2 regions of the Clostridium sp. DL-VIII genome follow, and region 1 is predicted to be linked to the other one. Evidence: a T-box and tRNA genes for the amino acid it is inferred to sense, from the RefSeq annotation. Region 1 holds a T-box; the other holds one or more tRNA genes.
What was found. The T-box of region 1 lies ahead of pheS (phenylalanine--tRNA ligase subunit alpha). A T-box ahead of a tRNA ligase gene usually reads a tRNA of that ligase, here a tRNA-Phe.
Positions count from the first base shown of each region.

Region 2: it encodes a tRNA-Phe, which carries the amino acid that the T-box ahead of pheS (phenylalanine--tRNA ligase subunit alpha) is inferred to sense. The anticodon was not compared.

Region 1 covers NZ_CM001240.1:3,197,683-3,214,122, reverse strand. Annotated here, with positions in the region: gene murF (UDP-N-acetylmuramoyl-tripeptide--D-alanyl-D-alanine ligase) at 1-561, opposite strand, end outside; gene CDLVIII_RS14735 (UDP-N-acetylmuramoyl-L-alanyl-D-glutamate--2,6-diaminopimelate ligase) at 752-2,212, opposite strand; gene CDLVIII_RS14730 (stage V sporulation protein D) at 2,415-4,670, opposite strand; gene CDLVIII_RS14725 (stage V sporulation protein D) at 5,032-7,290, opposite strand; gene CDLVIII_RS14720 (cell division protein FtsL) at 7,427-7,960, opposite strand; gene rsmH (16S rRNA (cytosine(1402)-N(4))-methyltransferase RsmH) at 7,978-8,910, opposite strand; gene mraZ (division/cell wall cluster transcriptional repressor MraZ) at 8,923-9,351, opposite strand; gene CDLVIII_RS29325 (helix-turn-helix domain-containing protein) at 9,681-10,307, opposite strand; gene CDLVIII_RS31345 (hypothetical protein) at 10,461-10,613, opposite strand; gene pheT (phenylalanine--tRNA ligase subunit beta) at 10,914-13,292, opposite strand; gene pheS (phenylalanine--tRNA ligase subunit alpha) at 13,580-14,599, opposite strand; T-box leader at 14,768-14,992, opposite strand; gene CDLVIII_RS14690 (GNAT family N-acetyltransferase) at 15,136-15,669, opposite strand; gene CDLVIII_RS14685 (class I SAM-dependent methyltransferase) at 15,750-16,412, opposite strand.
Region 2 covers NZ_CM001240.1:6,325,972-6,342,411, reverse strand. Annotated here, with positions in the region: rRNA gene CDLVIII_RS28605 (23S ribosomal RNA) at 1-10, shown strand, start outside; rRNA gene rrf (5S ribosomal RNA) at 213-329, shown strand; tRNA gene CDLVIII_RS28595 (tRNA-Ile) at 377-453, shown strand; tRNA gene CDLVIII_RS28590 (tRNA-Ala) at 455-530, shown strand; gene CDLVIII_RS28585 (hypothetical protein) at 798-1,235, shown strand; gene CDLVIII_RS28580 (VanZ family protein) at 1,294-1,740, shown strand; gene CDLVIII_RS28575 (hypothetical protein) at 2,237-3,715, opposite strand; gene fusA (elongation factor G) at 3,991-6,072, shown strand; gene CDLVIII_RS28565 (hypothetical protein) at 6,341-6,586, shown strand; gene CDLVIII_RS28560 (ROK family protein) at 6,691-7,644, shown strand; gene CDLVIII_RS28555 (competence/damage-inducible protein A) at 8,028-9,263, shown strand; gene CDLVIII_RS28550 (ATP-binding protein) at 9,498-9,845, opposite strand; gene CDLVIII_RS28545 (NAD-dependent protein deacylase) at 9,866-10,597, opposite strand; gene CDLVIII_RS28540 (2Fe-2S ferredoxin) at 10,904-11,212, shown strand; rRNA gene rrf (5S ribosomal RNA) at 11,410-11,526, shown strand; tRNA gene CDLVIII_RS28530 (tRNA-Phe) at 11,532-11,607, shown strand; gene CDLVIII_RS28525 (DUF3785 domain-containing protein) at 11,828-12,238, opposite strand; gene CDLVIII_RS28520 (uracil-DNA glycosylase) at 12,388-13,065, opposite strand; gene CDLVIII_RS28515 (peptidyl-prolyl cis-trans isomerase) at 13,243-13,989, shown strand; gene CDLVIII_RS28510 (HAD family phosphatase) at 14,214-14,861, opposite strand; tRNA gene CDLVIII_RS28505 (tRNA-Pro) at 15,124-15,199, opposite strand; gene CDLVIII_RS28500 (C40 family peptidase) at 15,530-16,440, shown strand, end outside.

The DNA of each region.
Region 1 (16,440 bases):
TGCAGCAACATCTGGAAGTGCGACACTTGCAAGTCTGTTTATTTCACCAAAATTACTCGTCCCCATTTCAAGCACAGCAATATCTATCTCTTTTGATAATTCAAATATCATAAGAGGTAATCCTATTTCATTATTAAAATTTCCTTGAGTCTTAAATACTTTATATTTCCCGCTTAAAAATGCAGCAATCAAATCTTTTGTTGATGTCTTTCCTGTGGATCCAGTTATTCCAACAACTTTAACTCCAAGTTTTTTTCTATAAAACCTTGCTAAATCACTTAACGCTGCTTTAGTATCTTTAACTTTAATAACAGTTCCAATATTATCGCATTCTTTAAAATCAAATTTTACTTCATCGATTACTACTATTGCTGCACCTTTTTCAAACGCATGTATAGCATAATCATTTCCATTAAAATTTCCACCTTTTAATGCGATGAATAAATTATCTTTTTCTATTTTCCTTGTATCTGTAGAGATCCTGTTAAACAAACCTTCATTATTTTTAATTATAATCTCACCATCTACTGCTTTTATTATCTCTTCTAAATTTAAATCCAAGTTTAACACCCCTTGCTCTCAGTTAAGAGTTAAAAGTTATGAGTTAATAGTTTATATACAAAGTTGTAATTAACAATTAACCAATAAAATTTAACTATGCTATTAATATATAAGATCTAAAAATTCAATTTATATTTACTTATAATTTATAAAAGCTCATTAAATAAAATTAACGATTTATTGTAAATTACTATTTGTTAACTTCATAAAGTATTTCTTTAACAACTTCTCTTTCATCAAAATGTATAGTTTCATTCTTTAAAATTTGATAAGTCTCATGACCTTTTCCGGCAATAACTATTACATCACCCGCTTCTGCAATGGTTATAGCCTTTTTTATTGCTTCTTTTCTATTTTCAATTACTATATAATTATCTTTATCAAGGCCAGTTTCAATATCTTTTATAATATCCATAGGCTCTTCACTTCTAGGGTTATCTGATGTTACTATTGAAATATCTGCAATATCAATTGATATTTTGCCCATTTGAGGTCTTTTAACCTTATCTCTGTCTCCGCCACAGCCAAATACAGAAATTAACTTTCCTTTAGTAAATCCTTTTGCAGTTTTTAATATGTTTTCAAGCCCATCTGGTGTATGTGCGTAATCTATAATAATTTCATAAGGTAAATTATATTCTTTAGCTACTCTTTCACATCTACCTAAGACAACAACATTTTCTATTCCTTTTTTTATTGCTTCTTCATTTATACCTAATTTATAACATGCTGCTATTGATCCTAATGCATTATATATGTTATATTCGCCAGGTATATTTAAGGTAAACTGTTCCTCTTTTTCGAGTTTAAGCTTAAACATAATTTCTCTGCTTCCCATAACTTCATCAAATGCTTTAAAATCCGAATTATCCTTTACCGAGAATGAATAAATCTTATCAGCATTTAGTTTATTCAAATCTTCAATTACTCTTCCTCCGTAATTATCGTCAACATTAACAATTTTTATTCTAGCTCGTTTGAAAAGTTTAAATTTTGCATTATAATAATTTTCAAAAGTCTTATGAAAATCCAAATGATCTCTTGTTAAATTCGTAAAGATTCCTATTTCAAATTTAACTCCATAAACTCTATCTAACTCTAAAGAATGCGAAGACACCTCCATAACACAATACTCTACACCTTTATTTACCATGTCAGAAAATAATTCTTGTAATTCTAAAGATTCTGGAGTTGTTCGTTCAGTATGAATCTTTTCTTTACCTATAAAATTAGCAATAGTTCCAATTAGTCCAACCTTTTTATTAGCTGCTTCTAGAATTTCTTTTATCATAAAGGCTGTAGTAGTTTTTCCATTAGTACCTGTAATACCAATTATCTTCATTTTATCACTAGGATTATCATAATAGTTTGCACCCATAAGCGCCAAAGATTTTCTCGTGTCAGTGCATTTAATAACAATAACATCATTATCCTTTATTTCTATACTATCTTGTATTACTACTACCTTTGCTCCATTTTCAATTGCTTTATCAATATATTTATGTCCATCTGTTGCATATCCTTTTATGCACACAAAAACATCCAGGCTCTTAACTTTTCTACTATCATAATTAATTTTATTGATTTCTACATCAATGTTCCCCTGGACTACTTCATAGTCTATTTCCTTTAAAACATTTTTCAAATTCATATTGAATCTCTCCTAACTAATTTACCTTATATCTACACTGAATTTTATATTTTATAACAATGCAGAATTTTTCTAAGAAACTAATATGCTAAAAAAATATAGCATGCGAGCATTCCCACATGCTAGTATTTTATCATTTGTCTAATCAACTTTAAATTCTCTCTATATAAAGCTGTTTTAGTTTAAAATTTAAAACCACTTTTTAATCCTTATAATCTGAGCTTAAGGTTAATTTAACAGTTGTTCCTTTAGTAATAACTTCGCCTACTGAAATATCTTGTGATGAAACAGCCCCGCTTCCTTTAAAAGAAGCTGTTATTCCAAGATTTTTCAATAAAGTTGTAGCATCGTCTTTTGTATATCCCCTAACATCTGGCATCGCAACATTATTATTATAAGTCGCATCACCACTTGTGTAAAGAGTTATTTTTGAGCCTTCCTTAACTGAAGATCCAGGATATGGAGTCATATTTATTACGTTTTCTCCAGCTCCATCAACATCGCAATCTAGTCCTACATTTTCCAACGCTTTCTTTGCATCTTGAATTTTCATATTCCTAACTTCTGGGATAATAACATCTTTACTGATTTTCTCCTCATCAGTAGAAGCTTTACTGTTTAGATAGTTAAAAATATCTGTAAATAATGGTTTTGCATATGGTACAGCTACCTGTGCAGCATAATACTTATCGCTGCTAGGTTCATCAACTGTTATCATAATAGTAACCTTAGGATCATTAGCTGGAGCCATTCCAACAAACGAAGATATATATTTGCCTTCCCCATACTTACCATCGACAACTTTTTGAGCAGTACCTGTTTTACCACCAATGTGATATCCATCAATAAACGTTGCTGCTGCTGATCCTCCTGTTACAACTCCTTCAAGATAAGTTCTTAGTTCTGCTGTCTTTTCTTTACTTGCAACTGCGGAAGTTTTAGGCTTAAAAGTTTCATCTATAATATTAACATTATTTTCATCGTTATGAGTTACTTCTTTCATTACATGCGGCTGAATAAGCGTTCCTCCATTTGCTATAGCATTGAATGCAGCCATATATTGAACCGAGTTTATGGTGTTAGTTTGTCCAAAGGATATTGTTGCAAGGTCTGCTTCTGAAACTTTATCAATTGGCTTAACAATACCAGGTGCCTCACCAGGCAAGTCAATTCCACTTTGCTTTCCAAACCCAAATTTATTAATGGTATCATATAACTTTTCTTTACCCAGCATTTGTCCTAGTTTCACATATCCTACATTTGATGAATTTTGAAATATTTGAAGTAAATTCTGAGTTCCAAGTCCTTCTTCTGCATCCTTTACAGTAATGCCTCCCACCGATATTGAGCCATTATCTGTAAATTGTGTATCTCTGTTAACCACATTATTTTCTAGACCAGATATAGTAGTGAATACTTTAAATATAGATCCTGGTTCAAAGGTATCGCTCACTAGTCTATTCCTCCACATCTGCTGCACTTTATCGCTACTATTCGAGCCATCAAATTTATTTGAACCACTATATGGATTATTGGGGTCAAAATCCGGTTTATTGACCATAGCTAGAACTTCCCCACTTTTAGGGTCCATAACCAATATTGAAACTGCTTTAGCTTTATTCTCTTCATAAGCCTGCTGTGCTATCTTTTCAGCAAAACTTTGAATAGTTTCATCAATTGTTAAGGTCACATCTTTACCATTTATAGGCGCTGTATACTCAGGAGTTGTATAAGGCAAGTCCCCATTGTTTTTATCAAATTCTGCTATCTTCATTCCAGGAATTCCTGTTAAATACGTGTTATATTGAAGTTCTACTCCATTTAACCCTTTTCCATCAGGATCAGTAGTCCCTAAAACATGTGATAAAAAGTTATTATTAGGGTAATATCTTTCTGCATCCGCTGAAACTACAATCCCATTTATATTAAGTTCTTTAACTTTATCCGCCATATCTTTTTCTATTTTACGCACTACTGTAACAGAACTTGCATTAGCACCACTTGGTAGTTTCTTTTCTAAATCAGCTTTTATTTCAGATACATCCATATTCAAGGTCTTTGCTATTACTGGCGCTATATCATCAGTAGTTAATCCATTACTGCCTGAAGGAATTGGTATTCCTACACTTTTCATATGGTTAAGCTCTGTACTTTGAATAGATTTTAATGACCTTCCTAAATACGCTCGCAGAGAATTCAAATCAAAATCCACTCTGTAGACATTAGCAGATACAGCAAGTTCATTTCCATTTCTATCTAATATTCTTCCTCTTGGAGCAGCTATCTTTACTTCATTTGTCCATTGTTCTTCTGCCATCTTAGAGTAATCTGCACCCTTAACTCCCATAATATACGAAAGTCTAATTATTAATATTGCAAAAACTATTGTTAGTACAAAAGCAATACTCCTCGTTCTCTGACGCGTTTTTACTTTATTACCGTACTTTTTCTTCTTCAATTCCGTTCCTCCATTTATCTTCTTTAGAATTAAACTTATAAAAATCATTCTCACTTTTAAAATTATCGAAAGTTTTATAAAAACATTTAAATCTGTAATGAAATTATTACTAAAAAATATTAGTATGCAAGCATTCTTCTCACATACTATAGATATCAATTCTATAAACTAAATTTATGGCTTGCAACCTATGTTTTTGATAAATTAAAGAGATAACAAAATATAGTTACAAGTGACAAATGGCAAGTGATAAGTTTTGGAGATTCATCCTTAGCTTGTCACTTATCTCTTGTCACTTATAACCGCTATAGCATAAGCTAAAAATTACAAGTAATAAATAAAGTTTTTGATTAGATATTTATTAATCTTTATAGTCTGAACTCAAGGTCAATTTAACTGTTGTTCCTTTAGTTATTACTTCTCCTGATGAAATATCTTGAGCTGAAACAGCTCCATTTCCTTCAAAAGTAGCTGTTATTCCAAGATTATTTAGCAAGGACGTAGCATCTTCTTTTGAATATCCTCTAACATCCGGCATTACAACATTATTATCTGCCCCGTCACTGTTTGTATGGAGATTTACTTTCGAGCCTTCTTTTACTGAATAACCCGGATATGGAGTAATGCTCATTACTGATTCCCCATCACCATCAATATTAAAATCTAATTTTGCATCTTTTAATACTTTTTCAGCATCTGCTTTCTTCATATTTCTAACTTCTGGAATAACCACATCTCTAGTAATTTGTCCTTCATTTTCATCTGCAAATTTACTATTTAAGTAGCTAAAAATATCTGTAAATAATGGCTTAGCACATGGAACTGCTACTTGAGCTGCATAATATTGTCCATTACTAGGTTCATCAATAGTTACCATAACAGTAACCTTAGGATCATTATAGGGCGCCATTCCAACGAAAGAAGAAATATACTTGCCTTCCTGATATCTTCCATTAATAACTTTTTGAGCAGTACCTGTCTTACCTGCAATATGATAGCCATCAATAAAAGTACCAGTTCCTGATCCACCTGTAACGACTCCTTCAAGATAAGACCTAAGCTCTGCTGTCTTTTCAGAGCTTGCAACTGTAGTAGTTTTAGGTTTAAAAGTTTCATCTACAATATTTACATTATTTCCATCATTGTGGCTTACCTCTTTCATTACATGTGGTTGAATTAAGGTTCCACCATTTGCAATGGCATTAAATCCAGCCATATATTGAACTGAATTAACAGTGTTAGTTTGTCCAAATGCAATTGTTGCAAGGTCAGCATCTGAAATCTTATTAAGCGGCTTAACTATACCTTGTGCTTCACCTGGCAAATCAACTCCGCTTACTTTTCCAAAACCAAATTTACTTATAGATGCACTGAGTTTTTCTTTCCCAATCATCTGTCCTAATTCTACAAATCCTACATTACATGAGTTTTTTATAATCTCCGGAAAATTTTGAACTCCATGTCCTCCTGCCTTCCAGCATTTAGGATTAATCCCTCCAACAGATATTGAGCCATTATCTACAAATTGTGTATCTTTATTAACAACATTTTCTTCCAATCCAGTTATTGCTGTAAATACCTTGAATATTGATCCAGGTTCAAAGGTATCATTTACCAGCCTGTTTCTCCACATCTTTTGTAATTTATCACTATCATTGGCTCCTTCAAATTTATCTGCGCCTTCATATGGATTATTCGGATTGAAATCAGGTTTATTAACCATAGCTAATATTTCTCCTGTCTTAGGATCCATAACTAATATTGAAACCGCCTTAGCCTTATTATCTTCATACGCCTGCTCCGCTATTTTCTCAGCAAAGCTTTGAATATTTTCATCTATTGTAAGTTCAACATCTTTACCGTTTATAGGTGATGTAAACTGGGATATGGTGTAAGGTAAATCTCTGTTATTTTTATCAAGTTCGGCAATTTTCATTCCGGGAATTCCTGATAAATATGAGTCATATTCAAGTTCAACTCCTGTTAAACCCTTACCATCAGAATTTGTACTTCCAAGTACATGCGATAAGAAATTATTATTAGGATAATATCTTTTTGTATCCGGAGATACTAACACTCCATTTATATTAAGTGCTTTAACTTTATCAGCTAGATCTTTTTCTATTCTTCTTACAACCTTAGCAGATCCCGCTGCTGCGCCACTTGGAAGTCTTGTTTCTAGATCCTTTTTTATTTCTGTTACATCCATATTTAATGCATTTGCTATTACAGGTGCAATATCATCGGTTGTTAATCCATTATCACCTGATGGGGTTGGGATTCCCACACTTTTCATATGTTCTAGTTCTGTACTCGGAATAGATTTTAATGGCCTCTTTAAATAAGCTCTTATAGAGTTTAAGTCAAAATCTACTCTATAAACATTAGCAGATACAGCAAGTTCTTTTCCATTTCTGTCTAAAATTCTTCCTCTTATAGCATCTATTTTTACTTCACTTGTCCATTGTTCTTCAGCTCTCGCAGAATAATCCGCCCTCTTAACAATCATTATGTAAGAAAGCCTAATAATTAATATTGTAAAAACCAAGGTTAATGTAAAAGCTGTAATACTCATCCTCTGACGCATTTTTGCTCTATCTTTATAATTTTTCTTTTTCAATACCTGTTTCCTCCATGTACTTTCTTTTAATTAAAAGCTTTCAAAGTTCTTATGACCTTTTCACCTTTGTTCTTTTCTAGTACATAGAATACTATTTCTATCTTATGTTTCAGTTTTTTAGAGAAAATTAATTGAATTATTTAATAAAACTAATTATTTTAGAAAATAAGCCTTCGCCTTTTGTATTGCTTTCAGAACTTTTTGTTTTTATATCCTTAAAATAATCTTGTGAAAAGTCAATTTTCACTGTGTCATTTTTACTTGGAACAAACATAGACAGCTTACTTTCTGCATTTGTCTCCACATTATTTAAGGAAGAATACTTTAGTATTTTTACTTTTAGTGCTTCATTTTCCTCTTCAGTTTGACTGATTTGAGAATTTACAGTATTCAAACTTTTTTCAATATCATAAACTTTGTTATCTCCAGAAATAGTTATAAAGCCTAATGTAACAATTATTCCTGCTATAGTAAGTAAATACTTCCTATCATTTGCTCTCTGCTTTTTTTCTAATAGAATTTTACTATCAATTTTTCTCTTTCTTTGTATCTGCTTATATTTCTTATCTGGTTTTCTTACAATTTTACGTTTTCTTTCTGGGGCTAATACCGTATTTCCTCTTATATAATCATATTCTCTTCTCGCCAATTTATTCACATCCCAACTCATTTATAACATAATAATAATTATACCTTCTCAATTACCCTAAGCTTAGCGCTCCTACTCCTTGGATTTTCTTCAATCTCTTTATCAGTTGGAGCTATTCCTTTTTTTGATATACTCTTAACTAATGGTTTTTTCCCACAAATACAAATCGGAAATTCTTTAGGACATGTACATGGATTTTCCAATTCTCTAAATTTAAGTTTGACTATTCTATCTTCTAATGAATGGAAGGTTATAATTGCCATTCTTCCACCCTTGCTTAACCTGTTCACACCATCTTCTATTGTTTTATTTAATATCTTTAGTTCTGAATTTACTTCTATTCTTATAGCCTGAAAAGTCCTCTTCGCCGGATGCGGTCCTTCTCTTCTCATTTTAGCTGGAATTGCTGCTTTAATGAGATCCACTAATTCAAAAGTTGTCTCTATAGGCTTTTCCGCTCTTCTAGTAACTATAAAATTTGCAATTCTTTTAGCAAACCTTTCTTCACCATAGTTTTTTATTATTTTATATAAATCCTCTTCACTATAATCATTTACAATGTCATAAGCTGAGAAATCATTATCTCTGTTCATTCTCATATCTAATGGTGCATCCTGCATGTAACTAAAGCCTCTTGATGCTTCATCAAGCTGATACGACGAAACTCCAAGATCCATTAAAATTCCATCTACCTTGTCAATATCTAGTTCATTTAAAACACTATCTATATTGTAAAAATTGCTATGAACATATCTTACGTTTCCAAATTCCTTAAGTTTTTCTTTAGCTGCAGCAAGCGCATCTTTGTCTTGGTCTATACCAATCAGCATTCCATCCTGCGATATATGTTTTAATATATGCGATGAATGCCCTGCACCTCCTAATGTACAATCAACATAAATACCATTTTCCTTTATGTCTAAAGCTTCTATACATTCATTTAATAATACTGAAACATGTTTAAATTCCATTTTTTAATCTCCTTATATTCCTAAATCATTCATTTTTTCTGCTATTGAATCAAAATCTATACTTGATTCATTGTATTCATTCCACTTTTCTCTGCTCCATATTTCTACTCTAGATAATACTCCAATACTTACTATGTCCTTTTCTATACCTGCATATTCCTTTAAATTTTGTGGAATTAATCCTCTTCCTTGTTTGTCTAATTCAATTTCACAAGCTCCAGAAAAAAAGAACCGTACAAAAGCTCTCGCATCTTTGTTAGTTAAAGGCAAAGTTTTTAATTTATTCTCTAATATTTCCCATTCTTCAAGTGGGTATGCATAGAGGCACCCATCAAGACCCTTGGTAATAACAAATTTATTACCTAGTCCATCTCTAAGTTTAGCCGGAACAATTATTCTATTTTTAGGATCTAGGGCATGTTGATATTCCCCTATAAACATCATTCTCAGCTCCTACTTTAAAAATTGCATCTTCACTCCACTTTTAAGCCACTTTACTCCACTTTTAACCACTTTCTTAATATTATTCTATATAAACGTGTTATTTCCTTCTAAAAAATAAATTTTTTTTTATTGCATATACGCAAAATAGTTAAAAACTTTCATATTGAGGTTAAATTTCACCGTTTTCCAACATAGCTCCAAGTATATAATTATGTTATAAAAAGCAAAAAATGCTTCAAAAACATACTTTTTATGTTTTTGAAGCAACCTTTTCATATAAATTGTTCTATTATTAAGTTTATAAATTTCAGTCTTTAAATTCACTTTTAAAGAATATTATTTATAACTCTAATCCCAGTAATCGCTAACCATATTCCAAATATTAAATAAAGAGCAACACATATAATTTTTTTCACTCTTTTGTTATTATTCATTAAATTTGAAGCATTCCACATATTTGTAAACATAACACCCGCTAAAGGAACGCCGCACATTATAAATATCAACGCTGCCGCAATAAATAAAAATATAAATGTAAGAAGCGCATCATCTAATGATCTTTCATATTTTAAGAAATAAAAACATATGCCTGAAAAAAACATTACTACTATAGGCAATAAGCTTATAGTTAAACCCATTGCAACTGTAAGCTTTCTTCTTGATTTTTTAATTAACTGCCCCGAATGTTTTACCGTGTCTACAACAATTCTATTTGCAACTTCACTAGATATGTTTATTTCTGCATTTCTCTCTCCATTTAATAATTCGAGGACACTAACCTCTAGTATTTCTGCAATATCCTGCAACATACATATATCCGGAAAGCTTAAGCCTCTTTCCCATTTAGAAATCGCCTTATTGGTCAAATGTAATTTATCCCCTAGTTCCTGCTGAGTCATCCCCTTTTCTTTTCTAAGCTTGCAAACAAAATCACCGAATTTCTCTTTATTCATACAACGCTCCTCCATATTCAGCATACTTTAAATATATTGCATATCATATGTAAAAGCAATCTACTAATAGTAGATACTGATAACATTTTAGTTTTTACAATAGGAGGGAACCTAGAATTAGAATATTCGAGTATTATGGTAAAACAATTAATGCTACAAAAACAAGTACTGGCGCAATAAGATATTATATTGAGAATAATTTCGTAAAACAAAATCTACCATTTGTTCTGATTCTTGAACTCCATACTCATAGTCCTCTATTGCTTTATTGTTCTTTGGCACTCTAATATATCTGTCTCTTTCCATCAATATTCCTCTCCAATTAATCTTATCTTATTAAAGTGTATAAGGTGGAATAAAACTAGAATTAAATGTATATTTATATACATTATTAAGAATTATATTTATACTTTGAGTATATGCTATACCAGAAAGGACAGGTACTCTTTTATGCAGTGTTACATTAGAGAATTGGTTGTAGGTATTTCTTCAGCAGAAATGGTGCAACTTTGCTGTTAGAAATCCACAAGCAATTCTCTTAGTAACCGAAATAATAGAGCACCTGTCCTTTCGGTAAGTTATCACATAAGTCTAATATATAATTTATTAATCTCTCAATGTAGCTCCAAGCTTATATTCTAGAGATTTTAAGATCTTCTCATGAACTTTATTAACGTCTTTATCTGTTAATGTTTTATTTTCATCCCTATACCAGATTGCATAAGCAATACTCTTTTTGCCTTCTGGAATTTGTTTTCCTTTATATATATCAAATAATTCTACTTTTTCAACTAGATTTCCACCAGCTCTTTTAATTGTTTCATCAATTTCTTGAACTAATAAATTATCATCAACAAGAAGTGCAATATCTCTTGTTACTGCTGGGAATTTAGGCAATGCTTTATATTTCTTATCCATATCTGAACTTTCATATAAAACATCTAAATCTAATTCAGCTGCAAAGCATGGTACTTCAATACCATAGTTTTCCGAAACGTCTAAATGAACTTCTCCAAGTGTTCCAGCATTATTTCTACCTATTATAAGCTTAGCTGTTTTTCCTGGATGGTAGCTTACATTTTCGCTTTCTCTTTCAAATTTAGGATTTTTTATTCCAAGACCTTCTATTATATTTTCAACAACACCTTTAAGGTCCAAATAATCACAATCTCCATACATACCTATAGTTAAAACATTCTTTTCTGTTGGAAGCTTTGTATCATCTTCATTTGGAATATAAACTTTACCCATTTCAAACAATCTAACATATGAATTATTTCTAGAATAATTTCTTCCAAGTGACTCCATTATTGAAGGAAGAGTTGATGTTCTCATTACACTGTAATCTTCACCTAATGGGTTCTTTATCTTAACTACTTTTCTAAGTTCACTGTCTTCTGGTAAGTTAATTTTATCAAATACCTTTGGTGATACGAAAGAGTAGCTTATAGATTGATTTAATCCGCTTCCTGTAGCAAGTAATACCACTCTGTTATCTAATATGCCTTTTTTATATCTAGGTTCTCTTTCTGTAGAAACCTTAAAGATTGTTGTAGGAATCTTTTCATAACCATAGATTCTTGCAACTTCTTCAGCTATATCTTCTCTAATTGCGATATCAACTCTGAAAGTTGGAGCTGTTACAGCTAGCATATCTCCATTTATTTCTGTAAATAAATCAACACTGTCTAAGCATCTCTTCATTTCTTCTTTCGAAAGATCTGTTCCAAGGAATTTATTTACCCAGTTTGAATCTACAGTTACAGTCGATACTTCTTTTTTGTTGTTATAAACATCTATAGTACCTTCCATAACTTCTCCTGCATTTAATTCACATACTAAACTGCATGCTCTGTTTAATGCAAGTTCTGCTAAATTAGGATCAATATCTTTTTCAAATCTTCCTGAAGCTTCTGTTCTTAAATTTAACTTCTTTGAGTTTACTCTTATATTAGTACCATCAAAGTTTGCACATTCAAAAATAACTTCTGTAGTATCTTCTTTTATTTCCGAATTTAATCCACCCATTATTCCTGCAAGACCAATTGTCTTATTTCCATCTTTAATGCAAAGAGTGGAATTATCTAACTCTCTTTCTACTTCATCTAATGTAGTGAACTTTTCTTTATCCTCTGCTCTTTCAACTACTATTTTATTAGTAGTAATTTCTCTCTTATCAAAAGCATGCATTGGTTCACCAATTTCAAGCATAACAAAGTTTGTTATATCAACTATATTGTTAATAGGTCTAACTCCTGCTTCAAGAAGTCTTTCCTGCATCCAGCCTGGCGATGGCTGAACCTTAACATTTTTAATTCCTCTAGCCATGTATCTATTGCAAAGATCATCTTTTACTTCAACAGTTAATTCTTCATTTATATTCTTATTAGATTTTATTTCATATTTGAAACTTGGCATCTTATAAGTTGTTCTAAGAGCCGCTGCTGTTTCTCTTGCCATACCAACCATGCTTAAGCAATCTGGTCTGTTTGAAGTTATTTCAAAATCTAAAATAGCTTTATTTAAGCCTAAGATTTCTTTAATATCAACTCCAAGTTCAGTATCGCCAGGTAAAATCATTAATCCATGAACTGGTTCATCTCCTGCAATACCCAATTCTTCCTCTGAGCAGAACATTCCGTTAGATACTTCTCCTCTAAGCTTACCTTTTTTAATTTTTGTTCCATCCGCCAAAGTAGAACCATGAAGCGCAACTGGTACAACATCTTGTTCCTTCATATTAGTTGCTGCTGTAACTATTTGTATTACTTCACTTCCAATATCAACCTGACAAATACTTAATTTTTCTGCATCAGGATGTTTCACTATTTGAGTAATTCTTCCTGTAACAACATTTTGAATCACATCTCCCTGAATAATAAGCTCTTCTAACTGTGAGCCTGTCAAAGTTAACTTATCTCCTAATTCTTTAGGGCTTACATTTATATCAACATAATCCTTAAGCCAATTATATGGTACTTTCATTTTGTTTCCTCCTTTTGATCATAAAGCAAATTATTTGCCTTTACGTGCCACACATAGATGTGTTTGAAGAGCTTCATTTCATGCTCTTTTTTAAATTTTTATTCTAACAATATACCTTTTTATATTCTTAAGAATATTTATTGTTAAATTGTTAAATTGTTTTATTTTAAACTATTTAAATTGTTACCTTCTTATATTCTTAAATTCTTAAGTTCTTACATTTATAAATTCTTATATTCTTAAATTCTTAAGTTCTTATATTTATAAATTCTTATATTCTTAAGTTTCTAAAATTGATTTAAGAATCTCATGTCACTTTCATATAATAATCTTATATCATCTATACCGTACTTTAACATTACCATTCTATCAACACCAAAACCAAAAGCAAATCCGCTATAAACTTCTGGATCAAGACCGCAATTTCTAAGAACATCTGGATGAACCATTCCACAGCCTAAAAGTTCTATCCATCCGCTACCTTTACAAACTCTGCATCCTTCACCACCGCAAACAAAGCAAGTTGCATCCATTTCTGCTGATGGTTCTGTAAATGGGAAGTGATGTGGTCTGAACTTAGTTTGAACTTTATCGCCAAACATCTTCTTAGCAAACAGTTCTAAAGTACCTTTTAAATCTGCAAAAGTAACTCCTTTATCAATAACTAAACCTTCCATTTGATAGAATATAGGTGAATGAGTAGCATCCACCGAATCAGATCTATATACCTTACCAGGTGATATCATTTTTATTGGTGGCTTTTGATTTTCCATAGTTCTAACTTGAACTGGTGATGTTTGAGTCCTAAGAACTATATTATCATTAATATATAAAGTATCTTGCTCACTTCTTGCAGGATGGTTCTTTGGAATGTTTAAAGCTTCAAAATTATAATGATCTAATTCAACTTCTGGTCCTTCTTCAATTGTGAAGCCCATTGAAATAAATATTTCTTCCATACTTTGAAGAGTTAGATCTAAAGGATGTCTCTTGCCTATAACCTTTTTTCTTCCTGGGAGTGATATATCTATAGTTTCACCAGCAAGCTTTTCTGCCTTTTCTTTTCCTTTAATAGCTTTTAAAGCTCCTTCTAATTTTTCTTCAACAACGGCTTTAGCTTCATTAACGAGCTTTCCTACTATTGGTCTTTCCTCTGGAGATAATCCTCCCATACCTCTTAATATTGTAGTAAGTTCTCCTTTTTTACCTAAGAACTTTACTCTTATTTCTTCTAATTCGCTGCTAGTTTTAACAGCTTCAATTTTGTTTAATGCAAGTTCTTGTAATTCTTTAAGTTTTTCTTTCATGTTCTTTCTCCTTCCAAAAATTCAATTTCTAATTTGCAATTTGCTGCGGGTAATTTTAAAAGACTCTCAGGATTTTATGCATATAATATTTTTCAGCTTTTAATTTACTGCCACCTGCCAATTAAGCAATTGAATAGATTTTTTTGCATAAAAAAACGCCCCCTCATAAAAAGGGACGAAATATCCGCGTTACCACCCTAATTGGAATCTTAAATAAAGATGCCCAACTTAATTTAATTAACGACTTTCTTTGCCGCTAGCTACTACTATTAATTTCACAGCTAGAACTCCTGAGCGAACTTCAATATTATATTATTTAAGAAGGCTTACAGTCTATGACCTTCTCTCCCTTAAAACTTTTCTAATATCTACTTTCTCATTCACAGTTTTTATATATATGGTTAATACAACTTATTATACAAATAAATCCTAAAAATATCAATAGCATTTTCTAAGTTTATGCATTAACTACCGAAATAAGCTTAACTATCCGCCCATCCACCAAAGGTCTTTAGCATCTTATTTTTATATGTAAACTAAAAATATAGCCATTCCTTCTTTAATATTCCATACTCATAAGTATCTTTCCAAATAGGATTATCGTTTTCATCTTTAAAAAAATACACACTTTCCTTCAAATGTCCTTCTCTTCGCATAGTGAGTCTTTCTAATACTGTCCAAGAATTTAGGTTTGTAGGGTCACATTTTGCTATGATGCGTCTAACTTTAAGGTCTTTGAATGCGTAATTCATTAGAGCCTTGCAGCTTTCTGTAGCATAACCATTTCCCCAATAATTTAAATTGAATACATATCCAATTTCCCATGTATTAAAATTCCCCTCTGCAAAATATATATTTCCTATTAACTTATTGTTTTCTTCTAAGCATACAGCCCAAAATGCTGGATCAGTTGTTCTTCTTATAGCTTCATTTTTAGTTTCTTCTTCAGAGAACGGCTTGTACGGTTCAAACTTTAAAACTTCTTCATTCGAGACATATTCATAAAAATCTTTCCAATCATCACCTTTGAATCTTCTTATTGTGAGTCTTTCTGTTTCTATTTGTTTCATCAATTTTTTCCTTCCTAAAACAATCTATTTATAAAAGTAGATACTTATTTACTTTTATCATAATTCAGTTATTTATAACACTATTTCTTTCTTAGGAATAAATTAAAATGTTTAGAATAGTAATCTGAATTTTCCACATTATATTCTGTCTGTTCTAAGGTCGGAATAACAAACTCAAATTCTGAAAAATATGTTTTTATATCTTCTATATCAACATAAAAATGTGGTACATTTTTTTCTGTTTCATCCTCATCTCTCAAAATAGTATTACTATCAATACGCTTGTACTGTTCAGCTCTTTGATATGAATATGTGTTTTTTGAAATCAAAGTAATAAATACTTCTCCATTTCTTTTTAGTACTCGCCTAATTTCTTCAAGAGATTTAACAAATCCTTGAATATCAGTGTGATAAATGACATTGTAAGCTATCAAACAATCAAAGGTTTCATCTTCAAATGGTAGATTAAGCATATCACATACTTCTGTTTTTATAGATAACTGTTCTCTTTCCGCCCAATTATTTAAGTTATTTACAGCATATTCAGATAAATCTACAGCTTTCACTTCATATCCATTTTGTGCAAATAACACCGAATGTCTTCCTAATCCACACCCTAAATCAAGTAACTTTTTAAATCCTTTTGCTTTCCACATTTCAACTAAATAAAAAGACTCTATGCAAGGTTTTAACCAGTAGTCGCTTTCATTTTCACTCCAATCCCAGGCTTTCGATTTAATCATAAATTCCCTCCAAAAACTTTTTATAGAT
Region 2 (16,440 bases), 3.1 Mb from region 1:
GCTTGACCAATATAATCAAGTTGTAAATACATTAAGGACTATGTGCAATTTTGAAAGAACAAGGTTCTTTTAAGTAGTAGTTATTTAGGATAATTACTGAAAAAATAGTATAAGCGATGAACAAGGGTTATTTTTCTAAGGAAACACTAACTCACATACGTTCGTTGGTGTGCTGTTTTTCAACCAAATCGAAGATTTGGGAAAAACATGCATCTCGTGATGATGGCATAGAGGTAACACTCCTTCCCATTCCGAACAGGAAAGTTAAGGTCTATAGCGCCGATGGTACTGCATGGGAGACTGTGTGGCAGAGTAGGACGTTGCGAGGTAATCTTGTTTTTACAAGATTTTATATTAAAGTTTTAGTGACTTTAATGGATCTTTAGCTCAGTTGGTTAGAGCAACCGGCTCATAACCGGTAGGTCTAGGGTTCGAGTCCCTGAAGGTCCACCATGGGGGTATAGCTCAGTTGGGAGAGCACCTGCCTTGCACGCAGGGGGTCAAGAGTTCGAATCTCTTTATCTCCACCATTAGAAAACTATGAATTTGTAATTCATAGTTTTTTTATTTTTTATATTATATATGCTATTCAATATAATATAATAGAGAAATGTAAACTTAAATATAAAAAACAGTAGAACTATCTCATAAAATGAATTAAAAATACTAATTATTACAGTGTACAATAGAAAAATTATAGCATATAATTTAGTTGTAGAATGTGTTAAAAAAAGGAAATTCGATAATTAAACATGTAGTAAAATAGAGAGAAATTATATTTATGAGAGGGTATGAGTATGATACAAACTATTGTCTGTAAAAAAGATGGGTGTAGTGGAAATGAGTTTCATATAATGACAGAAGATAATAAATTAAAGCTAACATGTAAGGATTGCGGAAGTGATTATTATTATGATGTAAGTTATTATGATTTCATAATGCTATCAAATTGTACAGAATGTAATAATGATACATTTAAGGTCTTTAATAATTTAGATGAACAAGGTATATATGCAAAATGTACCAAGTGCGGAGCCCCACCAGAAAAGGTATTTATTGATGATGAGGGAGTACAAGTAACATATGAAGCTAAACTATTACAAGATATAAAGCAATTTATGTATCAAATAGATCAAAGAATTTGCAATCTTGAGTTAAAGATTGATGGACTAGAAAAGGGACAGGAATTGTTGGAAGAGTCACTTGCATATATAAATAGATACATGTCAGAATGAAGTATCCATAATAAGCATTAAGCTATAGCGTAGAAATCTTACTTTAAAGAGGTTAAATATGAGAAACAAAAGGAAAATTATTTATTGGTTTTTATTAATTATTTGGATGGCTGGAATATTTGTTATGTCAAATCAACCAGCTAACATATCTGATTCTCAAAGTGAAGGGATAATAAAAGTATTAGCTAGTATAGGTATAGATGTAAATGGTATTTTTGGACAGCTTGCTAATTTTGTTGTTAGAAAATGTGCACATTTTCTTGAATATATGATTTTGGCCTTATTAGCATTTAATGTGTTTAATTTATATTTTAATATGAGGAAAGTTGTTGTTATGACTATAATATTTGTATTTTTATATGCCTGTTCTGATGAAATACATCAACTTTTCGTATTGGGACGAGAAGGTGCTGTTAGAGATGTCATAATAGACACTTTTGGTAGCATTGTTTTGATATTAATTAGATTAAGCAGGATTCATTTATTTAGAAACAAATTGATATAATCTTTTAATTTTGTGTTTCATTTTATAATATGAATGCATGCTTATAATAATATGAGAGATATAATCAGAGATTATTTTATGCGCTGATTATATCTCTCATATCATTATAGACAGAGTTTTTTAGTAAACTTAGATGCTATATATTAAAAAAGGATTAATTATGTATAATAATTATTTTATTTTGTCATTCATAAAAAAACTATCTTTTATTATCTTTGAGGAATAAATAATTTAAATTTGTTCATATGTGTAATGTAAACTTTCTAAATACCTACCAAGATAGCTTTCATCAACTTCTTTTGCAAATCTAATTGTATGTATTTAGTATCTATATTAAATGGATTATGATTTGATAGTGAAACTAATTAAATAAAAAATTGTTGTTTTAAATTTTTTAGCTTATCTGATAGCTGTGTGAAGAAGCTATTATCTCATAAATCATATCCACTACTTCGTCATAGCATTAATTTTTATGTTATAGATGCTTAAAATCGATTCACTTAATTTTAAATAGATCAATTATCTTGAAAATAATCTTTATAGAAACAAATAAGAGTAATCCATCAAAAATAAAATTAAATAGGAATAATTGCTTCGCAGTATCAGCTTCACCGTTGCCTACAAATGGCATTGGGAATTGAATTATACCTATTAACATAACAGTCCAGAGTAAAAGTAATTTGGTTTTTATTTCTAAATTAGATTTACTTTTAATATATTTATAAAGTGAGTATACTGCAAGAATAAGATAAACTGAAACTATAAAGTATAATTCGTGAGGAAGCATATTTTCTCTAAATGTTGACCAAAGAGTAAATCTATTGAAGTCTGTAATAGGCTTTTCACTATAGCTTCTATAATGTTTTCCAAGCAATGTACTAGTAGAAAATGCTTTACTAGCTGTATATTTCATACCATTTAATAATCTTTGAGGATGAGATAAATAAAATTTAGCAAGTTTTAGATTATTTATGTTACTATAAAATTCTTCAGCAGTTAATTCGCTTTTAGGAGAATACTTCACATATTTATCCTCAGCTAAATAAGCGTTTTTTCCAGCGTCGACTGCCATATCTGGATTAAGACCTAAATCTATTAAATCTTGCTCTGGAGTTTTAGAATCTTTTAATATACCATAAAAAACTGAGTTATATTGGGTATCAACATTCAAGTCAGAGCTATTATAGCTAATGCCAATAGGATATGCTATTACAAAACAAAGGACAATGCACAATATGTATAGATTTATTTTATTGAGAGAACGTCTGTTATCAAAGAGTACTTTAACGATAAAAAGTATAATAATAGGCAATGAAGTAAGTACTTGTAGTTTTGAACCCAAAAACAAGAATGCTGAAAACAATATGAAAAATATTTTTGAAAATATTTTTTCGTTTTTCTTAAGGATATATTTGTAATAAATGTAGTTAAGAACAGAAGCAATAAATAGTACTAATGTTGTAAACATCATTGGTTCACCGTAAAGACTATTGAACCAAATTAAATAATTTCCATCAAAGAAGAAGAACAGTATTAATAGTTCAAGAATTATGAGTTTTATGCGATTCTTTATGTTAAAGGATTTTAATATTATGCTAAAAGAAAGAATATATATAATACTGTAAATTACAGATAAATACTGAGTTTTAAATATAGCTTGCCCAAATAATTTGGAGATAGTATTAATTAGTATAATTAGATAACTAAGGCTAGATCCAAAAATAGTTAAGGTTAGATTGGTAATATTCGTTATTTGATAATCAGTTACAATATAACTCATAAATCTTATAAAGTTAGGATTATTTGCATCTGAATCTAATAATGATAGCCCAGATATGCTCATTATTCTATTAAAATCACCTTGGTCAGCAACACCAACTTGTGGTTGTATAAATAAAACTCCAATAACTATTCCAATGGCAAGTATAAAAAATAAAATCTTATAATAACTTCTTAAGTTTTTCTTGGTATTCATTAAATTTTGCCTCCATCAATTTAGATTAAAATTATAAAATAGCCTTAACTAATGACAGATAAAATTATAATGTTTTTTTAAAAATACTACAATAAAATGTAAGAATAAATTGAAAAGTTTAACAAAGAAAAGGATAATATATAAATTTTCAGAAAATTTAGAAAATTAAAGAGGATTTAATGAACATAAATAGAAATATAATATCAAATAATATTATCATGGGAAAGGCAGGTGAAAGCCAACTTTTAAGATGACTTAAAAGTTTGGTAGAGTTCATGAAAGATTATAGTATTAAAAATTTAAGGAATGTAGGATTAATGGGACATAATGGAACAGGAAAAACTTCTTTAGCAGAAAGTCTTCTATATTATTCGAAAATAATAGATAGATTAGGGAAAATTGAAGATGGAACTACTGTTTTAGATTTTGATACTGAAGAAAAGAACAGACAATTTTCTATTGCACTTTCAATAGCTCCAATTGAATTAGATAATATTAAAATAAATCTTGTTGATATTCCAGGATATGCTGATTTTCAAGGTGAATGTATTGAGGGAATGAGAGCTGTAGATGTTGGAATGATAGTGGTAAGTGCAGTTTCAGGAATAAAAGCTGGGACTGAAAGAGCATGGGAATATTGTAATAAAATTAAACTGCCTAGAACAATTTTTATAAATAAACTTGATCGTGAAAATGCAAATTTTGATAAGGTATTAGATTCACTTAAAGAAAAGTTTGGAATGAGTGTAGTTCCAATTCAATATCCAATAGGGAAAGAAGATCAGTTCACAGGTGTAATAAATGTTATTTCAGAGCAGGCGCGAATATATGATATAAAGACTAAAGAAATAAAGATTTTAGATATACCAGAGGAATTGAAAGAGAAAGTTGAAGAATGCAAAAGAATGATTATGGAGTCAGTTGCAGAAACTGATGAAGAATTATTAGACAAGTATTTTAGCGAAGGAACATTAAGTGATGAAGAAATTTGCAAGGGTTTAATAAAAGGATGTGCGAGTGGCGATATTGCTCCTGTTATGTGTGGCAGTGCAACTAAAGTAATAGGAATGGATTCTTTAATTGACGATATTGTGGAATGCTTTCCTTCTCCAGAATATGCAATTTCTCAAAAGGCTTTGAATGTTACAAATAACGAAGAGACTTTCGTTAATCTTGATCAAGAAAAGCCATTTTCAGCATTGGTATTTAAAACGATTGCAGATCCGTTTGTAGGTAAAATATCTTTCTTTAGAGTTATGACTGGAGAAGCTAAAGAGGATATGACAGTATTAAATGTTAATAAAGATAAAGCTGAAAAATTATCTCATATTTGCTTCATTAGAGGAAAGACACAAATACCAGCTAAAAGAATTATTGCGGGAGATATAGGAGCAATTTCTAAATTACAGTATACAAATACAGGAGATACACTAGCAAGTTCAGATTTTAAAATAATGTATGATAAAATGAATTTTCCTAAAGCAGTTTGTTCTATGGCAATGATACCACAAGCCAAAGGTGATGAAGAAAAGATATCTCAGGCTTTAAATAAATTAAAAGATGAAGATCCAGTTTTCGAAATATCAAGAGATGTAGAAAATGCAGAAATCATAGTTTCAGGGCTTGGAGAAACTCATATAAATGTAATTGCAAGTAAAATAAAAAGTAAATTTGGAGTAGATGCAGTTTTAAGTTTGCCAAAGGTTCCATACAAGGAAGCAATAAAAGGGACTTCGGATGTACAGGGGAAGCATAAAAAACAATCTGGTGGTCATGGACAATATGGTGATGTTGTGATAAAGTTTGAACCTAGAACAGATGGAAACGAAGATTTAGAATTCGTGGATAATGTTGTTGGAGGATCCGTTCCAAGAAACTTTATTCCGGCAGTGGAAAAAGGGTTGAGAGAATGTATTGCTCATGGTGTTTTAGCCGGCTGTCCAGTTATAGGTCTTAGGGCGACTCTTCATGATGGATCATATCACTCAGTTGATTCATCTGAAATGGCATTTAAGCTTGCAGCATCCATAGCTTATAAGAAAGGTCTTGAACAGGCAAAACCTATTTTGTTAGAGCCAATAATGAAAGTTGAGGTTGTATTACCTAATGAATATATGGGTGATGTAATTGCAGATATAAATAAAAAGAGAGGCAGAGTAATTGGAATGGAACCAGAAGGAGGTAAGCAAAAGGTCATGGCAGAAATTCCACTTGCAGAAATTAGAAAGTATGCCACAGAGCTGCGTTCCTTAACTCAAGGCAGGGGAATGTTTTCAAAGGAATTTATTAGATATGAAGAAATTCCAGAGATGGAAGTAGCAAAAGTTATAGAAAGTATAAATAATCTAAAAAAATAGAGGGCTAAACGTGAATTTCTAGGAAAGAATATATATAGATAAAGTACCAAGCTTAAAGATAATTTTAAACTTGGTACATATTTTTGGAGCATAAATTTTTATTAAAAGATTCCAAATTAACTTTTTATTTTTTAATGAATAGAAAGTTATAGTGATGGAGTTAGTCTATAATGCAGAAGGATTTTTACATTAATTTCATAGGATATAACTGCCAAGGCGAGCATATAATATATTTAATATTAATTATAAATCTTAGGAGGAGAAATTAATGTCAGACTATAGCATGGACATCAGCGGAAAGATTGATTTGAGCGATTATAGCAATATATTTGATTATTTAAATATAATAGACAATAATGATAATTTTGTAATAAGGATTGATAGAAATAATAAAGAAGACATTGATTTAATTAATTCAATGCTAAAGGATAATAAATTTGTTGTTAACTATACTCAATACGATGATTTGGGAAACTATTATATTAGTGCTAATAAAGCATCTTCAAGAAAATAATATAAAAATACAGGTTTTATTACTGGAGCATATTATAGTATAATATAATTCAGAAGAAATTGTTTTTAATTGGGAAATATACAATAACAAAGGAGAGTTATATCATGGAAAAGTATGTTGTGGGAGTAGATTTAGGAGGTACTAAGATAAGTACTGCACTAGCTAATTTAAATGGAGAAGTAATAAGTCAAACAACAGTACCAACAAATGCTAATGAAGGAGAAATTCCAGTACTAAATAGAATCATAGAATCTATAGAGAAGGTAATTAAAGATGCTTCAGTAACTTATGGAGAGATAAAGGGAATAGGTATAGGTTCACCTGGACCATTAGATGCTGAAAAAGGAACTATAATTTATACACCTAATCTTCCATTTAAGAATTTTAACTTGGTTGATCCGATAAATAAAAAATTTGGATTACCAGTTTTCTTAGATAATGATGCAAACGTTGCAGCTATTGGAGAGTATATGTTTGGAGCAGGAAGAGGAGCAAAGGATGTAGTATTCTTCACAGTGAGCACAGGAATAGGTGGAGGAGCTGTTTTAGATGGTAAAGTGTATAGAGGTCATACTTCAAATGCACTAGAAATTGGACATATGACAGTAGCACCAGATGGCCCTAGATGTAATTGTGGAAATATTGGATGTGTAGAAGCAACATCATCAGGTACTGCAATTGCAAAAAGAGGACAAGAAGCTGTAGCTAGCAAAGTTGAAACTTCTCTAAGAAAATATGAGACAGTTACCTCATATGAAGTATTTACAGAAGCAGCTGCAGGAGATCCTGTATGTAAAGATATCATAGATAATGCATTAAATTATTTAGGAATAGCTATTGCTAATGCAGTATCTATTTTTGATCCAGAAGTAATAATAATAGGTGGCGGAGTATCAAAAGCTGGAGATGTTGTTTTTGATACAGTAAGAAAAGTAGTTGATAAAAGATGCTTTAAATCCATGGCAGAAGCAGTTAAAATTGTTCCAGCAGGATTAGGTACAGATGCTGGAGTAATAGGTGCTGTAGCATTAGCATTACTTGAAACAGAAAATAAATAAAATTATGAATGATTAAAATATAACTTTTATAATAAAATTATTAATAGGTATGAATAAGTAAGAGGGAATATACATACAATAGAAGTATGAAAGACTCTCCTAGCAATGAATTTTTTCATTCTCATACATATTTACTAATCTTATTTTAAGTGAAGGCCTATTTTTAAGAGAGCTCTATTTTTTTGATTTTGGTTTTTGCTTAAATAAGATTGAGGTGAAAAAATTTTTTATATAAGCTATCTCTAGATTTTATTTAGATTTAGAGATAGCATATTATAAAAGAAAATATTTTTATATAAACCTATTCAATATGTTATTGGATAGGTTTTAAACTTATATAATGATATTACAGATAAAAATTTATAAAAAAGAAGGTAATAAATATGAAAGCAGAAATTATAGCTGTAGGAACAGAAATATTGTTAGGAGACATAATTAACTCAAATGCTCAGTATTTAGCACAAGAGCTGGCAGCATTAGGAATAGATATGTATTATCAACAAGTAGTTGGTGATAATGAAGACAGGATTATTCATGCTTTTGAAGAGGCGTATAGCAGAAGTGATATTATAATAACAACAGGTGGACTTGGACCTACAGCAGATGATTTAACTAAGGAAGTTGCAGCTAAATATTTTAATAAAGAGTTACTTCAACATGAAGAATCTATTGAAAAAATAAAAAACTATTTTAAATTCAGAGAAAGAAAGATGACTGAAAATAATTTGAAACAAGGTTTAATACCTGAGGGAGCTATTGTAATTAATAATAATAATGGTACAGCACCTGGAGTAATTATAGAAGAAAATAATAAGATAATGATAATTTTACCTGGACCACCAAAGGAAATGAAACCAATGTTTGAAGATACAGTTAAGGGATACCTTCAAAAAAAATCATATTCCATATTGGTGTCAAAAGTAATTAAAATATTAGGTATTGGAGAAAGTGCAGTTGCTGATGAATTAAAAGATATAATGGATGCACAGACCAATCCAACTATTGCACCCTATGCTAAAGAAGTAGGAGTACTGCTTCGTATAACAGCTAAGGCAAAAACTCAGGAAGAAGCACTTAAGTTAATAAAGCCAGTAGAAGAAGAAATTAAAAACAGATTAGGCGATAATGTTTATGCAACTGAAGATATTAACTTAGAGGATGTTGTAGCAGAGCTTTTAATAGAAAAGAAGCTCACAATATCTACAGCAGAATCGTGTACAGGCGGAATGATTGCAGCTACATTAATAAACTATCCAGGAATATCTGAAGTGCTTTTAGAAGGTGCTGTAACATATTCAAATGAAGCTAAACATAAAAGATTAGGAGTTGAGAATGAAACTTTAGAAAAGTATGGAGCTGTAAGTGAAGAAACTGCAAGAGAAATGGCTATTGGTATTGCTAAAACAGCTAATACAGATGTAAGTATTGTAACAACAGGAATAGCAGGACCAGGGGGAGGAACAGAAGAGAAACCAGTTGGATTAGTATATATAGGAGTATATGTTCAAGGAGAAGTAGTAATAAAAAGGTGTATATTTAATGGAAATAGAAATCGAGTAAGACTTCAAGCTACAACAACTGGCTTGGATATGTTAAGAAGAATCTTAATAAAGAAATAATAAACAATCCTCAAATAAAAGGTTAACTTTATACATTTGTCCAAGAAACTTCGAAAATGAATAATTAAAATTTATGAAAATAAAAATGCCACAATATATGTTAATTTGGATAACATATATTGTGGCGTTACAAATTGTATATAAATAAAAATGGGGGAGAGGCGATTAAATATTGAAGTTAAATACTTCATTATTATTTATTGCCAAATTAAATTTATTTATACATAATTTAGATTAAAACTTTTCTTTTTTTAATGAAATACTAACTTTAAATAAATCTCCATCGAATTTAAGTTCAAAGATACCTTTTTGAAGCTCTACTAAACTCTTTGCAATAGATAATCCAAGACCTGAACCTTCGGTTGTTCTTGAAGCATCACCTCTTTTAAATCTTTCTAGGATTTCTTCTTCGCTGAAAGTTAATGGGTATTTTGGAATATTTTTAAATGTCATTAATACGAAGTTATCGTTATCTTCAACATCTATATATACTCTGGTACCACTTAAGGAGTATTTCAAAATATTAGAAATCAAGTTTTGAAATATTCTAAAGGTTCTTCTGCCATCTGCATATATATTCAATTTTTGCTGTAGAATTAGTTTTATAATGAATTTACGGCTTCGCTTAGAACTTTACCGATAGAATCGTGTATAACTAAATCAGCTTTTGAATCAGCAGAAGTTGAACTTTTGTTTATAAGTATAAGGTTATTGCCCTTGAAATAATCTATAAGGCCTGCAGCAGGATAAACAACAAGTGAAGTTCCGCCGATAATAAGAGTATCAGCTTTAGAAATAGCATTTATTGCACCTCTAATTACACTGTCGTCTAGGCCTTCTTCATAAAGAACTACATCAGGTTTAACAGAGCCGCCGCATTTAGTACAAGTAGGAACTCCATCAGAGTTTAAAATAAATTTTTCATCATAGAATTCATGACATTTAACACAATAATTTCTGTGAATAGAGCCGTGAAGCTCAAAGACGTTTTTACTTCCAGCCATTTGATGAAGTCCATCTATATTTTGCGTTACGATAGCTTTCAGTTTTCCCATTTCTTCAAGTTTGGCTAAGGCCAAGTGGCCGCTATTTGGCTTTGCTTCTGGATATATAAGTTTAGATTTATAGAACTTAAAGAATTCTTCAGGATATTTAGTATAAAAAGTATGTGATACTAATTGCTCTGGCGTAAATGTAATATTTAGTTTTTCGTTAAATAACCCATTTGAACTTCTGAAATCTGGAATGTCGGACTCAGTACTGACACCGGCACCGCCAAAAAAAACTATGTTGTTGCTTTCTTTTAGAATACTTGATAATCTTTCAACACTCATAAAATACCTCCAAGTTAGAATTAAAAATACATTTGTTATCTTATTTAATTATGGCACAATCAATTAAAAAAATAAATTAATATCTTTATATTAAAAATTAATTGTCAAGAGAAGAATTAGATGATAAAATGGTAAAAATAATAAAAAAGGCAATGTAAAAAATTAATACAATTAAACAAATTCATGAAAAATATTTTTAAAATTGATATTTACTTTGATTTTGTCATCTCAGTTTTATAATAGGGCTATACTTTGACATTATTGAAGAAATATAAATATTTAATTTACGAAAGTGGGGAAAGTAAAATGATAAGTTTAAAGCATCATATTTTTGTATGTGCGAGTTGTAGAGTTAATGGAATGCAAAAAGGAATGTGTTTCAGTAAAGATTCAGTAAAGGTTGTGCAAAAATTTATGGAGGAAGTTGAAGATAGGGATCTAATAAACGAAGTAATGGTCACTAATACTGGATGTTTGGGAGTATGTAACAAGGGTCCGATTGTAGTGGTTTATCCAGAAGGAACTTGGTACGGAAATGTTCAAGTGAAAGATGTTGAAAGAATTATGGATGAACATATTGAAGGTGGAAAAGTAATAGAGGATCTAGTTATCTAAGGTTTGGTAAAAATAGCACTAAGTTAAGTAAGATAATGTATATTTTGTGTCATTTGAGATTGATTTTATATATGCCATAAGATGAGTATAATCGACTGCTTGACACAAAATATTATTTTACAGTTTCACAAGATTAAATAAAAATAGAAAAAAGTTGTTGACATAATCTTCATATCTAGATATAATACTATTTGTGATCTGGTGATGATGGCGTAGAGGTAACACTCCTTCCCATTCCGAACAGGAAAGTTAAGGTCTATAGCGCTGATGGTACTGCATGGGAGACTGTGTGGAAGAGTAAGATGTTGCCAGGTAAGATGGCTCGATAGCTCAGTCGGTAGAGCAGAGGACTGAAAATCCTCGTGTCACTGGTTCGATTCCAGTTCGAGCCACCATATTAAAAGCACTAACGTAGGTTAGTGCTTTTTTGTTTTATTGCAAAAAACTTCTATAGTATTAGAATACAAAAATTTCTTAAAGATTTAAAATTATGGACTGTAATAAGGGCTGTAGCGTTGAGAAAATCAACTACAATATGCTGCATAAGAATTTAAAACTTTAATTCAGGATAGTGTAGTTTCTATTTTTTACGCGACAGCCCAATAAATTATACAATTAAACAGTGCATTGTTCCACTGATATTGAATATTCACCGCAATTAGGACATACAGTTACACTAACTATATAACTATCATCCACTTTACCAAATCCAAAAAGCTGATTAAAGGATGTATGTTTATATTCATTACCAATAGTATTGATTACATATTGATTATTTTTTGTGTAAATAAAAAAGTGATATTCTAAATAACGATAAGATTTATTTACCTCTTCTTGAGAGTTGCAAGAACATTTTCCCATGTAATACTCATTTGAGAAGTTTACCTCTTCGCCTTCATTTAAAGCATCTAAAATAATATCCATAGAAAGACCTGAAACCGTAGCTTCATCATCAAAAAATATTCCGTCGCAATTTTCCTTTGTTAATACGTATTCTTTGCCATTATGAGAAAATTTATATTCCACAAAATAACCTCCTTAAGTCAGCAGAATGCTCATATGAATAGTATACACTAGATATCATAAGTATTCATGTAAGTATTAAGTTAAAATTATCTCTTTACAATGATTATTTAGGTGTATTAAGAATGACAATATTGAAATATGTATATATTCTATATATTCTCAATTTGCCAGTCTATTGGTGTTTGATTAGTAGAAACTAAAAAGTCATTTGTTTTTGAAAATGGTCTACTGCCAAAAAAGCCTCTTGAGGCTGATAAGGGACTAGGATGAACTGATTTTATGATAAAATGCTTTGGATTAGTAATTAAACTAGTCTTTGAAATAGCATTATTTCCCCAGAGAATAAAAACTATAGGAGTTTCCTTTTCATTTAATATGGTAATAATCCTATTAGTAAATTCCTCCCAACCTTTGTTCCTATGCGAGTTGGCTTCGCCAGCTCTGACAGTAAGTACTGTATTTAATAATAAAACACCTTGATCAGCCCATTTTTTAAGATAGCCATTGTTTGGAATATAGCATCCTAAGTCATCATGAAGCTCCTTGTAGATGTTAATTAAAGATGGTGGAGCTTTTACACCAGGATTAACAGAAAAGCTTAAGCCATGTGCCTGTTTAGGACCGTGATAAGGATCCTGTCCTAAGATAACGACCTTAACATCACTATAAGGTGTAAAATGCAACGCATTAAAAAGATCATACATATTTGGATAGATGATCTTAGAGTTATATTCATTGACTAAAAATTTTCTTAATTTAAGATAATAATCTTTATGAAATTCGGATTCTAAATAATTTTTCCAATCGTTTTTTAATATTTCAGACATAACATCACCCGAAATTATTATAACATTATATTACAGATTTATGTATATTAGATTATATTGACTAAAAATATTTGCTCATTATTGTTGTTTGAAGGGTCAGATGCTGTTAAAATGGAATGTATAAAACAAATTACTAAGAAAAATAATATAAAATATTTATTATAAAGGAGAATTTACATGGAAAATAAAGTATTAGCTATTGCAGCAGGACATGAAATAACAGAAAAAGATTTAAATGCGATTATCAGCAGGTATCCTCAAGAACAAAGAGGCGCATTACAAAGTGAAGAAAAGAGAAAACAATTAGTAGAGCAATTAATTTCATTTGAATTAATGAATAAGTTCGGAAAAGAAATAAACATAGATAAAACACAAGAATATAAAGATGCCATAGAAAACATATCAAAGGAAGTTATAACTTCAATGGCAATAAATAAGATATTAGCTGATGTAACAGTTACAGATGATGAAGTTAATAAATATTATGAAGATAATAAAGAATCTTTTGGTAAACCAGCTACAGTTTCTGCTCGACATATTTTAGTTGAAACAGAAGAAGAAGCTAAAAAGGCTAAGGAAGAAATTTTAAGTGAACAAATATCATTTGGGGATGCTGCAATGAAGTATTCAATGTGTCCATCAAATATGCAAGGTGGAAATCTAGGTGAATTTTCAAAAGGAATGATGGTACCAGAATTTGAAGAAGCTGCATTTGATGCTGAAATAGGTACAATTACTGAGCCAGTTAAAACTCAATTTGGATATCATTTAATATTAGTAGATGCAAAAAACGAAGCATCAGTTACTAGCTTTGATGAAGTAAAGGATAATGTTTTAAATGAATTAGTAAAACAAAACCAACATACTAAGTATGAGCAAATTTTAAAGGAATTAGAAGGAAAGTATGGAGTTGAGAGAAAGTAATTTCTTGCGACAATCAAGTAGTTATTTCTATAATAGTTCTAAAGTTACTAAGTAAAATACTAATAGGACACAAATTAGATTTTAACAGCTACAATAAAAAACAGCTGCATTCTGGTTAAAGAATGTAGCTGTTTTCGCGTATAAAGGATTTTAATGTTGAAATGTTACAAAATAAGTATGATATAAAAAATATATATTGTTATATAAGATTATAGTATGCTTAGCTACTCTAATAAGTCTAAAAATGAGGTAATATATTCATCCGCGTACTTAAGAAAATCCTCCCTTGAATTTAAGCATTCAGTATCTTCTACTGCAATTACCTTCATGTCCGCACATTTTGCAGCTTGTACAGCAGGCAGGATATCTTCAAATACAACACAATTCTTTGGATCAATGCCTAATTTTTTGGCAGCTAGTAAATATACATCGGGAGAATCTTTACCATTAGAGACTTCATCGGTAGTTGTGATTGAATCAAAATAATCATAAACTTTATTATTTTTTAAGCAAGCTTCCAACAGAGAGTGAGAATTACTGGTAGCTAAAGCGATTTTTATTTTATTAGATTTTAAATAATCTAAGAATTTCAGCACTCCTGATTTTAATTTTACATTATTAGAGTAATGATAATAGGCCATATCATGCCAATCAGCTACTATTTTTTCTATGGAATCATTGAGTTTAAATTTTTCTTTAAAATAAATAGCAGTTTGAGTAAAACTTAAATGTTCAATATCATTTTTTAAATTTTCAGGCACAGTATAACCCTTATCTTTTAGGTAATCAGTATCAATTTTACTCCAAACCCACATGGAATCAACTAGAGTCCCATCTAAGTCAAAGATTGCAGCCTTTATATTATTTAACATGTATACCTCCATAAATTATTACTGGTGATATTTACAAAGCTATTATAATAATTATAAATTGATTTGTAATTACTATATATGTTGCAATTAAAAATTTGCAACGTACAATTGGCAATTAGCGGTGAAGTCTTTACAGAATTTTTACAACAATTGCTAATTTTAAATTGTGCATAGCCAATTGCAATATATATAATAAAAGGATAAATAAAAAAACTTAAGGATTGTCCCTAAGTTAATATTTGTATATTTTAGATAATATTTTTGGTCGGGGTGACAGGGATTGAACCTGCGACCTCATGGTCCCAAACCACGCGCGCTCCCAGCTGCGCCACACCCCGTAGCCATTTATAATTATATATTCAAGTGAGTTTTATGTCAAGGATTTTGATATTCATAGTAAAACAAGTATTTATAATATTAATACATATAGTTACAACTTAAGAATTATAATATAAAGTTTACATATTAATCTAGTTGATGAAAAATTTAAAGATTGAGAAAGATAAAGAATGAGTTAGAAAAAGAGGGGAATACGGACAATATACAGATATTACTAGGATAAACTAAATTCTCGCCAGATATAAGAATTGTCCATCTTTACTGAAAGTGTTATAATTGTCTGAGAATATAGATTGATGGAGGAGGGAAGGTTTGACAACCGATAATGAATGAAAAGCAGAATTCTAGCTATTACGTTAGCGACAGTAATCGTTGTAGGTAGCTCTATACCTGTGTTTGCGACGCCGGATAATCAACAATTAAGTGATTCGAGACAAAAATATGCAGATATTCAAAGTAAAATAACAGATATTGAAAATAAGATCTACGATTTAGATACACAGATAGAACCGCTACAAGTAACAGTAGATAAAAATAAAAAAGAAATAACAAGTATAAATAATACTATTGATAATACTACAAAAGATATTGAACAATGTAAGAAAGATATTAATACATTAGATTTAGCTTTGGGACAAAGAGTTAAAGCAATGTATACATCAGGAGATTTAGAATTTAGTTATTTAAATTTTATTCTTGAGTCAGAATCAACAAGTGATTTCTTTTCAAGAGCAGAGGCTGTGAGCAAGATATTAGGTAAAGATAAAGCTGCAATAGAAGAAGTTACAAGTAAAAAGGAAGAATTAAATAATAAAATTCAATCCTTAGAAGATAAAAAATCTGAAATAGATAAGCTTAACAAAGAAATACAAACTAATTTAGATGAATTAGATGGAAAGAAAAAAGAAGAGGAAACATTATCAGCTCAAGCAAAAGATGAAAAAAGTAAGTTTGATGCGCAATATTTATCACAATTAGAAAGAGACACTGTAAAGACTCAGTTTGATGTTATAGATAATTCTAATAGTTCAGCAGCAGATCTTCAAGCAGCGATTGATCAATTAAGAAATATTAGAGATAATCAAATTAAGAGTGAAATTGTTACTTCTGAAATAAATGATAAAATAGAGAAAGCCAAAGCTGCAGTATCAACTAAAAAAGCAGCCGAAGTAAAATTTGCTACTTCTACAGCAAGTAGAGGTGCAAAAGTTGCTGTGCCATCAGCTGGAAATGCTCAAGC